Linked DNA regions of Aeoliella mucimassa. The protein of the gene in region 2 interacts with the protein of the main gene of each other region in a pairwise test. Links are inferred from orthologs where the notes say so. Each region holds a gene or a part of one and is shown on either strand. Other genes may lie near its edges. The genes, in order: nth and aceE.

Evidence for each region.
Region 1: the proteins of aceE (region 2) and nth interact in binary tests that used the Escherichia coli proteins (3 or more experiments, as listed by UniProt). The link is inferred for Aeoliella mucimassa from one-to-one orthologs.

Annotation. Positions count from the first base shown.
Region 1 is NZ_CP036278.1:4,062,973-4,069,581, reverse strand. Bases 2,654-5,414 are described here. They hold nth (endonuclease III), read right to left. Parts: upstream 4,500-5,414; coding sequence 3,807-4,499; downstream 2,654-3,806. Other genes in these bases: Pan181_RS15840 (Bax inhibitor-1/YccA family protein), read left to right, coding at 4,716-5,414; dcd (dCTP deaminase), read right to left, coding at 3,096-3,662; Pan181_RS15855 (ATP-binding protein), read left to right, coding at 2,654-3,065. Outside these bases: Pan181_RS15865 (HEAT repeat domain-containing protein), read left to right, coding at 1-232; Pan181_RS15860 (HDOD domain-containing protein), read right to left, coding at 301-1,206; more of Pan181_RS15855, read left to right, coding at 1,557-2,653; more of Pan181_RS15840, read left to right, coding at 5,415-5,474; Pan181_RS15835 (LON peptidase substrate-binding domain-containing protein), read left to right, coding at 5,745-6,449. UniProt on the Escherichia coli protein: DNA repair enzyme that has both DNA N-glycosylase activity and AP-lyase activity. The DNA N-glycosylase activity releases various damaged pyrimidines from DNA by cleaving the N-glycosidic bond, leaving an AP (apurinic/apyrimidinic) site.
Region 2 is NZ_CP036278.1:805,695-812,807, reverse strand. What follows is about bases 2,501-5,765. They hold aceE (pyruvate dehydrogenase (acetyl-transferring), homodimeric type), read right to left. Parts: upstream 5,413-5,765; coding sequence 2,701-5,412; downstream 2,501-2,700. Other genes in these bases: lpdA (dihydrolipoyl dehydrogenase), read right to left, coding at 5,503-5,765; Pan181_RS03300 (2-oxo acid dehydrogenase subunit E2), read right to left, coding at 2,501-2,594. In the rest of the region: Pan181_RS03310 (esterase/lipase family protein), read right to left, coding at 1-514; Pan181_RS03305 (Uma2 family endonuclease), read right to left, coding at 590-1,204; more of Pan181_RS03300, read right to left, coding at 1,260-2,500; more of lpdA, read right to left, coding at 5,766-6,921. UniProt on the Escherichia coli protein: Component of the pyruvate dehydrogenase (PDH) complex, that catalyzes the overall conversion of pyruvate to acetyl-CoA and CO(2).

The DNA.
Region 1 (6,609 bases), 3.3 Mb from region 2 along the record:
GGTTGGCAATGCCAGCGGAGGCGATACCTATTCGGTGAGTCCCTCAACCGGGGGCTTCTCGTTCGGCGGCAGTGGCCCCAAAGAAGTCTCTGGACTGCTAAGAAATCCGGATGTTCTCTCGGCACTCGTGAAGTTGTCGAACGAGCACTTTGGTTACGATCAATCGACCTGGAAAAAATGGCACGCTACGCAGGCACGCATGGTGCAGGTCGATTTGCGTCGCGATCGCTAAGCCAATTTGTGCGCAGCAATGCACAGCGATTACATCTCTTGGATCGCCGCTTGCAAGACCCTGTGGCTTTAGGCAGCAGCCATCGCCTTGGTGGCCGACAGCGTTTCTTCGATCTGCGGCAGCATTTGGTCGAGAATTTCTTCGCTCAAGCCCAAACGTTCAAACACGGTCGCTGGTGGCATTAGCGGTTCGGCTTCGAGCATCACGCCGACACCGTTGCGGGTGGCGACGTAATCGGCCACGGCTACCAGATCGGTGAGTTCTCGTTCGTCGCCTTTGAAGTCATCAGGCTTCTGGTGAAACTCAATCGCCGAGATCAAACGCGAGGGGAACTTCGAACGCCAAGCGACGTAGGCACCCAGTTGCGAAGGATCGAACGTAAGGATGCGATGCACGGCTTCGTGCAAGGTCGATCCTTCTTCCATAGTCGACCGAATGCGGGGCACGTGACGAGCCAGGTGCTGATCGATGATCAACAGGCCCATGTCGTGTAGCAATCCAGCCAGATAGGCTTCTTCCGAGTCGGCTTTGTGGGTCGATTTTGCGAGCAGACGAGCGATTGCTCCAACCGCCATCGAGTGGTTCCACAACCGATTGCGATCCAAGGTGTCTTTGCTGCTCGCAGCGTTGAACTGCCGAGAAACGAACACGGTGATCGCAACGTTGCGGATTTGTTTGGTACCAAGCAGTGCGATAGCGCTACGCAGATCGGCAACTTCTTGACGCACGCCGTAGAACGACGAATTGACGATGCGAATGATCCGTGCCGAAAGGGCAGGGTCTTTCTCGATCAATTGTCGCAGGTCTTCGGCATCGGTTCCTTCGTCAACCGCTGCTTCAATAATACGGAGGGCAATCGATGGCAGCGACGATAACTCACTAAGGCGTTGAAACAATGTTTCAAGTGCCTCGTTGTGCAGTTCGAGCGTGCCTTCGCCCAATTCGTCCTTCGATGTTGCAACGGTTGCTGTCACGGTAGCATCACTGGTTGGAGAACACGGTTGATTCGTTGAGTCTTTGCAGACCTATATGCCCCACGGAGCGTGTTCGCCGGGTCCTTACGGAACCTCTAGCGACAGACAAACCTACCTTGCTTGCAACCAGAGTGCGAAAGTGTGTCGACATTTCTCGGAGACCGGGGCAAAGCAAAACTCCATCCAAGCCATAAGGTTCGGGGAATCGTCATAACCGTTCGATCATGGCGAGTTGCTTGCTCATGCGGCTCTATGTAGTACAGTTCATCTTGAGTCCCTAAGTAGCCGTTTGTCGGCCACGGGGACCGTAGCGCGCAGGTTGAGAGCCCCGACTCGGAGATTGCCCCACGATGCCTTACTCTCAAAATCAAGGTGGCCCCGCTGTGGCGGATCAAGATGCCGCCCAAGAGCGACTCGATCTTCTGCTGTCTCGCATTAATGAACTCACCGCAGCCAGCGAGGAACCGGCCGTTACGATGCCGGTGGTCCCAGGCTCGGCAGCCAGCGACGAATCTCACCGCACCGGCGAATCAACCGATCCAACTGTCCCAGCGACTCCTTTTTCCACCGATCCGATTGCCGATCAACGCGATCTGCATGGCGACTGGATCCCCGTGGAACCTGATAACCTCCGGAAGTCAGGCATCACTGAGAGCGAAGTCGAGGACCTACTGCTTAAGTGCCTGAATACGCGCAGCGAGGCGAGCGGGCGGGATCTTTCGGACCAGGTAAAGCTGCCGTTTCGGATCATCGATCCATTGCTGCAGCAGATGAAGCAGGATCAATTGGTCGGACATCGTGGTGCGGCCATGATGAACGACTATATTTATCAGCTCACGAACAAAGGTCGTGATCGGGCGAAGAAGCTTAGCGAGCACTGCACCTACTACGGTTCGGCTCCCGTGCAGCTCAAGCACTATATCGATAGCGTCACGAAGCAAACGCTCGCCGATCAGCATCCGAGCGAAGAAGACCTACATCGCGCGTTTGACGATCTATTGATCGACCGCCGAATGTTGCTGCGACTCGGGCCCGCGATCAACTCTGGACGGGGGTTGTTCCTGTATGGTGCTCCGGGTAACGGTAAAACGAGTATCGCCGAGCGGGTGACCAAGGCGTTTGGTGAGTACATCTGGATCCCTCGCGCCATTGGTATCGATGGCGAGATCATGCGGTTGTACGATCCGAGCTTGCATGAGCTGGCGCCAGTCGAAGACTTCGACGGCCTGCTCGATAACCGCAAAATCGATCATCGTTGGGTACGTATCAAGCGTCCCACGATCGTGGTGGGTGGTGAATTGACGATGGCCTCGCTCGAGGTGACGCTCAACACCGCAACCAACGTGAGCGAAGCTCCTGTGCAGCTCAAAAGCAACTGCGGTACCTTGGTGATCGACGACTTTGGACGTCAGCGGATGACCACCGACGAGTTGTTGAATCGGTGGATTGTGCCGCTAGAAAAACGATACGACTTTCTCAATCTGGCCAGTGGTAAGAAGATTCAGGTGCCGTTTGATCAGCTGATTATCTTCTCCACCAACCTGGAACCAAAGGATCTGGTGGACGACGCCTTCCTGCGTCGTATTCCTTACAAGATCGAAGTGACCGATCCCGAAGAAACCGCGTTCCGCGAATTGTTCGAGATCATGGCACCGATTATCGGAGTGGAATACAACCAGGATTCGCTGGAGTACCTGATCGCAACGCACTACAAGGCAGTGAATCGCCCCATGCGTTGCTGCCAGCCTCGCGACTTGCTATTGCAGGTTCGCAATTACTGCCATTACGTGAAGGCCCCCGCGGTCATGTCGCGCGAGAATCTCGACTTTGCCGTGGAGAACTACTTCGCGGTGATGTAGCCGTGCGGCGCGATTCCATCGGCTGAGTGCTTAGCGACCGTTGCCAAACTTGAGCGGTAACTGCGGGTCGTGGGCTTCCCCATCGCACAGCTCCTCGTGCAATTTGCTCGGCTGGATGTCGCGATTGTGCTGGTACTTGCTAGCGTACTCGGTGATCTCCCCGGTGATTTCGTGGTAGAAAATCTGGCAGATTGGTACCCCGGGATAGATACGAATCGGTTGCACCGCGAACATCTCGAGCGTCCAGTAGCCGGAGAAGCCGACATCGCCAAAGCCGGCGGTTACGTGAACGAACAGTCCCAGGCGGCCGATGCTCGAGCGACCCTCGATCTGCGGCACCAAATTGTGCGTAGTGGTTCGCTCGTTTGTGCGGCCGAGGTACAGCTGATTGGGGCTGAGCGTGAGCCCTTCGTCAGGGATACGAATGCGCCGGACTCGATTGCTCTTGGCCATATCGAGTACCAATTCTTCGTAAACCAACAGCTCGTCATGCAACGTCAGGTTGTAGCTGTTTGGATTAAGCCGCGACTCATCGAAGGGGTCGATTTGAATATCGCCGTCCAACCGTTCGAGAATTTGCTGACCCGATAAAATCATGGCCGTGAAACTCCTTTGCCCGAAACCTGTGCCCAAGGTAAGCAATGAATTACACCCCAGACCGGCGGGGTTTTCAAGACGCCAGATTTGGGGGAAGCTTCGCGCGGCCGTTCGCAAGCGACGCTTAACGGGGATTTGCCGACTCTATACGTCGATTTGGGGACAGAACTTTTTCATCGAGCAGTCGTCGCATTTAGCCTTGCGAGCGTTACAGATAGCTCGGCCGTGGTGAATCATGCGGTGCGAGAACTCAATCCATTTGGGCTTCGGCAGTATTTCCATTAGGTCCTTTTCCACCTTTACCGCATCGGTATTCGTGGTGAGTCCTAGCCGCCTAGAGAGTCGCCCCACATGCGTGTCGACCACCACGCCCGTGGGAATCCCAAACGCGGTGCCGAGCACCACGTTGGCCGTCTTGCGGCCCACGCCTGGCAGGTTGACCAGGATATCGAGATCTTTAGGAACCTCGCCTTGGTGATCGTCGACCAGTGCCTGGCTGCAGGCCTTGATATTCTTGGCTTTGTTGCGAAAGAAACCGGTGCTCTGCACGAGCTTTTCGAGCTTCGCGATGGGGGCACCTGCAATATCAGCCGGTGTCGGAAGCTTGGCGAACAGCTCCTCGGTCACGATATTCACCCGCTCGTCGGTGCATTGTGCCGAGAGGATCGTTGCGATCAACAGCTGGTAGGCGTTGTCGTGGGTGAGCGCACACTCCGCATCGGGATAGTCGGCTTCCAGCCGTCGAACCACTTTGGCGGCCTGCTTCTTTCTTTCGGCAACCGGCATCGCAGGTGTCTTGGTGGCGGATTTCTTGGGGCTCGCTTTTTTCTTGGCCATGCGGTTTGTTCGACCATGTAGGGGGAGACGATTGCAACTGCCAGCAGTATCTATCATTCGCAAGGGTTGCGGAAGTTCCACCCCACTCGGGAACGCCTTGAGCATGGCGAATCAGCTTGACGCTGGCCCAACACCGACATACGCTTGCGGGTATCGCCGCAGGTAGTATCCTCTCCCATTCCGCATGATCCATATAATTCGAGCTGAAAAACTGCCATGAACCAAGCCGACTTCCGTGCTCAGAATCCCTACGCTTCGTTTGGTATGGTTGCCGCCGACGCTCCTGCTGCTGACCGACTGAGTTTTATCCGTCGGACGTATCTGCATGTTGCCTTGGCTGTTTATGCACTGGTGATGCTCGAGGTGATGTACTTCACCCTGTTCGGCGACACCATGAATCAGCTGATGCCAAGAATGATGAATCGGGTAACTTGGTTCCTGATCCTGGCCGCTTTCATGGCGGTTGGTCATGTAGCGAATAAGTGGGCGATGTCCGATACCTCGGCCTCGAAGCAGTACATGGGCCTTGGCTTGTACGTGTTGTTTGAATCGTTTGTGTTGGCACCATTGCTGTGGATCGCAAATCACTACGCGACCCCGGTGGGAGATATGACGTTTAGTCCCATCGCAGTCGCGGCGGTGCTTACGCTCTTTGTGTTTGCTGGGCTTACGCTTGGGGTTTTCCTGACCCGCGCCGACTTCTCGTTCCTCGGTCCCATTCTCGGAATCGGCGGCATGCTGGCTCTGGGGCTGATTGCGGCCAGCTTCTTCTTTCCTGGAATGCTCTCCGGCGTGTGGTTCCCAATTGCCATGGTGGTGCTCGTTTCAGGGAGCGTGTTGTACAGCACCTCGAACGTGCTTCATCACTATCGCACCACGCAGCACGTTGCTGCCGCGTTGGCGCTATTTGCTTCGCTGGCGACGCTCTTTTGGTACATCCTGCAGATCGTTCTCGCTTCGTCGCGTCGCAATTGAGGTTGACTGGTCGCTGTAGCCAAGCCCTCTGTGCTGCTGCGCTTGGGCACCATGAACGGAGACCTGGTTAGCCGGAATAGCCGCGGGCGCGGGATGCGGCCAATGGCAAGTGGTTTATTCGGGGAATTTCGCCTTTTTTGCCAATTCCCCGGGCAACTACTTTTAAGCTTCTCGCTTTTCAATTCCGAATGGCTGCATATGATGAATGATAGATGAGCAAGGAATCTCGCTAACCCTACAGTCGCCAACTCTTCAGCTACCAGCTCCAGGATGAACCCTTCTGATCTACAGCATGTGGAATTCAACCCCGACGATTTTTCGGGTCGAGTTCGCCTGTTTCCCATCCCCAACTTGGTGATGTTCCCGCACGTTGTGCAGCCGCTGCACATCTTCGAAGAACGTTACCGGGAGATGATGCAGGATGCGCTAGCGACTGACCAGTTGATCGCCATGCCGGTGTTGCAGCCTGGCTGGGAGCCCGAGTACGCAGGGCGGCCGCCTATTGAGCCGTGGGCCTGCCTCGGCAAGGTAGTGCTGCACAATAAGCTACCCGACGGATGTTACAACCTGCTGCTCATGGGAGTTGCCCGACTTCGACTAGAGGAAGAGTTGCCGGCGGTGCGTAGTTTCCGCGAAGCCCGTGCGGAACTAATGGAAGAGTTTCTTCCCAAAGCCGAAGGGGAGTGCTGCAAGCTGCGAAAGCAGCTCACTTCCATCTTCGACGGTTGTGTCCGCCGAGGTGAGGCTCCCCATGCGGTGCGTCAGTTGTTAGCTACTGAACTGCCGCTGACGACCCTCACCGACTTGATGGCCTATGCTTTGCCGCTGAGTAGCGAGGTGAAGCTGAATCTACTGGCCCAGCCATGCGCGAAGCAGCGAGCTGAAATTCTGCTCGAGCTGCTCGACGATCGCGTCGCCTCGGCTCCCTCGAGTCAGAGCACCGGCGACTTCCCGCCGCCGTTTAGCACCAACTAGCGGCGTCTATACCAGCCCTACTCGGGGCGTCATAATAGTTCTCTGTGCCTATAGTATCGAAACCGACAGGCGGTGGCCGCTGGTCAACTTGGTCGGTCTGTCATTTGTATTCAGGAACGACAAGTGGATAAACCATCCGAATCTGGTTCGCTAGATGGCG
Region 2 (7,113 bases):
GCGAAGCCACCACCACGCCGACATCGTAGGGACTCACGCTAGCTGGCAATTGGTTGACAAAACTGTCGGGCGTGTCCGACAGTTCCTTGAGCGTCGGCATCAACCAGCCTGTGGAGTTCGAAATACGCTGGGCAACATCCGAGCCTCGATTCGGAGGCCCCACCATCACGATCCGCCCCAGCGAGTCGGGAACCCGTTCGAGCAACGCGCAGCGAGTCACGATACTGCCCATGCTGTGAGCGACCACATGAATCGTGCGATCGGGATACCGGGCGGCCAAGCGATGCAATCGCCGAGCAAACCGCCGGCCGATCTGCCGGTTGGATCCCCAAAGCGAAAAGTAACTATGCAGCAGCGTATCGAACCCCTGCTGACGTAAACGTCGCGCAAGAGGCAACAAGAACCACTTGCTCGACGAAATGCCATGCGTCAGCACCACCAGATCACGCGAAACAGCGTCATCATGGAGAAGGTCTGCCTCATTTTCCGATGGCGAGCGTAATTCGGTTAGCATCGTCGATGGCCCTTGGGTGAACTACTCCACTGTAGGGCCGCCACCCCCGTACGGCGAGTGGGCAGAACATGAAGTCTACTGCTGCTTCGGCGGCAACCGGCGATCGATTTCTTGCCAGAATGCAGTCAGGTCGAGCACCACCTCGGCAAATTGCGCCGACTGGTACTTACCCGAGTCGTGAGCAACGACCCGATAGCTCTCGCCATCGAGAGTGTGAAATTCAATGATGCGGGAATCGGGATCGACGATCCAATACTCCGGCACCCCCGCCTTGGCGTAGAGATCCAACTTTTCGACGCGGTCGATTCGCCTACTGGAGGGCGAAACGATTTCGACCAGTAGGTCGGGTACCCCTTCGATACGCTGCCCAACTAATTGCTTCTTCTCTGGACGCAAGTAAACCACATCGGGCTGGGCAATCGTTCGCTGTAGCAGTACGACATCCACCGGCGATACGATTGCGATCCCCCCTTGCTGGGCAGCGATATCGTCGAAGACTCGCCAGAGATTCGCGCCGATGTGCTGGTGCCGCGGCGTAGGTGCAGGTGACATCATGGTCAATCTTCCCCTCAATAGCTCCACGCGTTCCCCTTCCGGCAGCGACAGGTAATCGTCTGCGGTGTGGGGGCCCAATGTTGTATGGGGCGACGTTTGGTCAAACGTTGCGTAGACCAGCGAGTCGATGGACATGAGTAACCTCCTGACACTGCATTAGGGATACCCTCATTATACCACCGCCCGAGCTTTACGGTGCCAGCAGCAGACGACCGGGAGCGCCTAGGAAACCCTTCACCTCGTTCAGGAATCGGGCAGCGTCGGCTCCATCGACTACGCGGTGGTCGTACGTGAGCGACAGCGGCATGATCAACCGAGGCTCAATGCTGCTACCGACGATGGTCGGCAGCATGCGACTGCGACCCACCAGCAAGATCCCCACCTCTGGCGGGTTAATGATCGGGGTCGAGTAAGTGCCACCTACTGCGCCCATGTTGCTGATGGTGAAAGTACCGCCACGCATGTCTTCGATGCTCAAGGTTCCTTCGCGAGCAGCGAGGATGATGCGATCGAGCTCGCGAGCGATCTGCGAAATCGACAGCCGATCGGCGTCACGCAGCACCGGTACTCGCAAACCGCTTTCGGTATCGACGGCGATGCCGATGTTCACGTATTCCTTATAGATGACGTTGCCTGCATCCATATCGACCGACGCATTGACGATCGGGTGCAGCTTCAGGCTCGAGGCAATCGCCTTAACCAGGAACGGCATCTGCGACAGATTCAGACCACGCTTCGCGTAGTCTTCCTTCGACTGGCGGCGCATCTCTTCGAGTTCGGTCACGTCGACGTCGTCGAAGTTTGTTAGCTGCGGAATCGTGGTATAGCTCGCTACCATGTTGGCCGCGATGGTCTTGCGGGTGCGGCTCATCTTTTCGATTCGCACGGCGCCCTGCCCGTCGGAGTTGGGAGACCCCGGGGGGGTAACGCTGGCACTGGCTGCTTGCTTGGCTTTCTCTTGCTCGTCTCGCACGAAGCTGCGGACGTCTTCTTCGGTCAAACGACCACCACTGCTCGGACGCACCCGACGCAGGTCGATGCCGAGTTCGCGTGCCAGACGCCGAACGCTGGGTCCAGCCGCGGAGCTAGCCTGGCCATCGCCAGGAATGTTCTGTGCGGACTCCTTCGCCGGGGCTGCGGGAGCGGGAGTAGCAGGTGCCGGGGCGGGCGTTTCGGCCACGGGTGCCGGTGCTGCAGGAGCGGGAGCCGGTTCGGCGGCAGGCTCGGGCTTCGGCTCTTCGGCTTTCGGTGCCGGCTTGGGCTCTTCCTTCGGAGGTGCCGGAGCGGCGCTACCATCGATCTCAAAGATCGGAGCACCCACGTTTACTGTATCGCCTTCGGCGACCAGGATCTTGATGATGGTGCCTGCCGAAGGACTCGGCACAGCAGCGGTTGCCTTGTCGGTTTCGATTTCCATCAAATCCTGGTCTTTGGTAACCGAATCACCTTCGGAAACCAGGATGGAAAGGACGTCGCCCGAGTCGATGTTTTCGCCAAGACTTGGCAGAGTGATTTCAGTTGCCATATTCGTTTGCCCGCTATGTTAATTCTCCCGCGATAAACGCGGGTGGTCATGGATTCGGAATTGGTCGGCACCTGCGGCTGGGCGTTCTGCGACCACCTTCTGTGGGTTAGGCGTACAGTGCCGATTTCTTGTCGGGATTGATACCGAGGTCTTCGATCACTTGCTTCAAGCATGGCAGCCCTTCGGCACCACGCTCTTTGAGTTGCGTGATGGTGGCCAGCGCAACGAACTCGGCGTCCACCTCAAAGTGGCGACGGAGTGCTTCGCGGCTTTCGCTGCGACCCATGCCATCGGTTCCCAGGGCGAAAATGCCACCAGGAATCCAGGGATCGATTTGCTCGGCCAACGCCCGCAAGTAGTCGCTGGCAGCGATGAACGGTCCGTCGAGCCCTTCGATCTGTTGCTCCAGGTAACTGCGTCGAGGCTCTTCGCCTGGGTGCAGCATATTCCAGCGGCGGCACTCCTGGGCATCGCGGCGGAGTTCGGTGTAGCTGGTTACGCTCCACACGTCGGACGAAATGTCGTACTTCTCGGCCAATAGCTGCTGTGCTTCGAGCACGCAACGCAGGATCGCACCGCTACCGAAGAGCTGCACGTGATGCTTACCACGCTTCTCGGCTTGATTGATGCGGTACATGCCTTTGATGATGCCTTCTTCGCATCCTTCTGGCATTTCGGGCATCATGTAGTTTTCGTTCTCGAGCATGATGTAGTAGATGCACGTTTCGTTATCCACGTACATCCGCTTCATGCCTTCGAAGATAATCACGGCGGTTTCGTAGGCGTAGGCCGGATCGTAAGCACGCACCGTGGGGAAGGCGATCGCGTTCACCAGACTGTGACCATCCTGGTGCTGCAGGCCTTCGCCGTTGAGGGTGGTACGTCCAGCGGTACCGCCGAGCATGAAGCCCTTGGCTCGCATATCGGCCGCCGCCCACACCAGGTCGCCGATGCGCTGGAATCCGAACATCGAGTAGTAGATGAACATCGGAATCATCGGCACGCCGTGCGAGCTGTACGAAGTACCCGCAGCGTTGAAGCTGCTCATACTACCCGCTTCGGTAATGCCTTCTTCCAGCAGCTGACCATCCTGGGCTTCTTTGTAGAAGGCCATCTGGTCGGCGTCGACCGGTTCGTACATCTGGCCTGCGTGGGCGTAGATGCCGATCTGGCGGAACAAGCCTTCCATACCAAACGTGCGCGACTCATCCGGCACGATCGGCACGATGTACTTGCCCATCTCTTTGTCGCGTAGCAGGTCGGTCAGCAAGCGGACAAAGCCCATCGTGGTCGAGAACTCTTTACCCTCGCCTTTGCTTACCAGCTTGCTGTGAACCGTCTTGTGATAGTCGGGCAGCTTCGGCACGCTGATCGCACTGCGCGAAGCATTACGCGACGGAACCGGTCCGCCAAGAGCCTCGCGGCGCGACCGCATATACTGCATTTCGGGGCTGTCTTCCGGTGGACGGTAGAACGGAGCCTCGGCGACACGCTCGTCGGAAATCGGAATACCAAAGCGAGTGCGGAACTCGCGGAGTTCCTGCTCGTTGAGCTTCTTCTGGTTGTGGGTGATGTTGCGGCCTTCGCCACCTTCGCCAACGCCATAACCCTTTACGGTCTTGGCAATCACCACGGTCGGCTTGCCATTCTTGAGCGACACGGCTCGGTGGTACGCAGCGTAGACCTTTTCGGGATCGTGACCACCGCGGCGCATCTTCGCCAGGCGTTCGTCCGACAAGTGCTTGATCATCGCTTCCAAGCGAGGATCGGCACCGAAGAAGTGACCACGAATGTAGCTGCCGGGCGATACGGAGTACTTCTGATACTGACCGTCGACGATCTCCATGAAGCGGTTGGCCAGGATACCGTCGTGATCTTGCTCGATCAGCGGATCCCAGTCGCTACCCCAGATGACCTTAATCACGTTCCAGCCAGCACCGCGGAAGGTGCCTTCGAGTTCCTGGATGATCTTGCCGTTGCCACGCACCGGCCCGTCGAGCCGTTGCAAGTTACAGTTGATCACAAAAATCAGGTTCTGCAGTTGCTCGCGAGCAGCCAGCGAGATGGCACCCAGGGTTTCGGGCTCGTCGCATTCGCCGTCGCCGAGGAACGCCCAGACGTGCTTGTTCGACAAGTCCGCCAGACCACGATCGGTCATGTACTCGTTGAAGCGAGCCTGATAGATCGCCATGATCGGAGCCAGGCCCATCGACACGGTGGGGAATTCCCAGAAGTCGGGCATCAGCCATGGATGGGGATACGAGCTCAGGCCGCCCCCTTCCGAGAGCTCTCGGCGGAAGTTCACCAGGTTCTGTTCGGTCAGTCGACCTTCCAGGAACGCGCGGGCGTACATGCCGGGTGCGGCGTGGCCTTGGAAGTAGATTTGGTCGCCGCTGAAGCCATCTTCGCCGCGGCCACGGAAGAAGTGGTTCTGGGCGACTTCGTACAGCGTTGCACTCGACGCAAAGGTCGAGATGTGTCCACCAGGAGACGCAGGATGACGGTTGGCCCGGGTGACCATGGCCATCGCGTTCCAACGGACATAGCTCTTGATACGACGTTCCAGCTCACGATCGCCGGGATAGGCCGGCTGCTCGTTGCGGGGAATCGTATTCAAGTAAGGCGTAGTTGCCGTGAACGGCAGCTCAACGTCGTTGCGGTGGGCGGCTTCTTCGAGCGCACCTAGCAATTGCTTGACTCGCTCGGGGCCCTTGTGCTCGAGAACGTAGTCGAGCGATTCGAGCCATTCGGCGGTTTCCGTCGGGTCGCTATCGTCGGGAATCGGCGAGTGGTGTTGATTGACGTCGATTGAAGACATAGGTTGCTTGTAGGGGCTAAGGACTGCAGGTGGGAGAACCGGGGCTCGGGAACTTGCGTCTGGCGTTCCGAGCGGCCAATGCCGAACACCTTACTTACGTTTGGGTCGATACACTTCGGTGGCGGTGCCCAAATGCACTTCGCCAGCAAAGGCAATAGTTTCGCTGAGTGTCGGGTGCGGGTGGATGCTCTCGGCGATGTCGCGAATGTGGCAACCCATTTCGATGGCCAGCACCGCTTCGCTAATAAGCTCGCCGGCCCCGTTGCCGACAATACCGCAACCAAGCACACGCTCGGTTTCGGGCTCGATAATCCATTTCGTCAGTCCATCCGTGCGGCCGTTGGCCATGGCGCGACCGCTGGCCTGCCATGGGTACTGGGCGATATTCACCGCGCGACCTTGCTGCTTGGCTTCCTCGGCAGTGAGTCCGGCCCAAGCAATCTCGGGATCGGTGAACACCACGGCCGGCATCGCTTGCACGTCGAACGCGGCAGGTTCGCCGGCCAGCACTTCGGCAGCCACTTTGCCTTCCACGGCAGCCTTGTGAGCGAGCATCGGCTCGCCGGCCACGTCGCCGATGGCGAGAATCGAAGGGTCGCTTGTGCGTTGTTGATCGTCGGTCTCTACGAACCCACGTTCGTTCACGGTGACCTTGGTGTTCTCCAGGCCAAAACCGCCGGATACCGGTCGGCGGCCAATCGAAATCAGCACGCGGTCGTACTTGTGCACGCCGTTGTGTTCGGGGCCTTCAAACTCGACTTCCACGCACTCGCCGACATCTTTCAGACCAACCACCTTCGTGCCGGTGTGGATGCCTAGGAAGCGTTCGTGTACGCGTTTAATAAGCGGCTTCACCAGATCGCGATCCGCGCCCGGCAGCAATCCATCGGTCAACTCGACCACCGAAACGTTCGCACCGAGTTCGGCGTAGAACGTGCCCATCTCGAGTCCGATGTATCCACCACCCACGACCAACAGCGAGCCAGGGATGTCGGCCAGCGCCAGAGCGCCGGTCGAGTCGAACACCCGCGGCGAGCCAATATCGAACGCCTTGGGCATCGCGGGCACCGAACCGGTCGCCAGAATGCAGTGATCAAACGTCAAACGCTTGCTCTCGTAGGTCTCGGGGTTGCCCCCTTCGAGTTCTAGGGTATTAGAGTCAACGAACACGCCGCGTGCGTGAATGCGTTTGACATTGCGTCGTACCGCCAGGCTTGCGAGACCGTCGGAAAGGGTCTCGATGATCTTTTCTTTCCGCGCCCGAACTTTGTCGACATCAATCTTTGGCTTATCGAACTCGATTCCCCAGTCGGCCATGTCGCCGGCTTCGGAAATTACTTTGGCCACGTGCAACAGGGCTTTCGAGGGAATACACCCACGCAGCAGGCAGGTACCACCGAGACGAGGATCAGCCTCGACAATGGCGACCTCCATTCCTAAGTCGGCAGCCATGAACGCCGCCGCATATCCACCGGGGCCACCACCTAGAACAACAACTTGTGAATGCATGAGTTAAACGAATCGAAAGCTAGTATGGGTAGAAAGTCCTCTTGTCGGCACCCGCGGTGCGACAGACGGAAAACTATTGGGCGGCAACAGGTTAAGTCGCGCAAGTAGTAAAGTTTAACCCGCAATAGGCCGGCGACAAAGGTCGCCCCCGAAGCAATTGCCATGCTGCTACTTAACATGTTCGCACAGAAC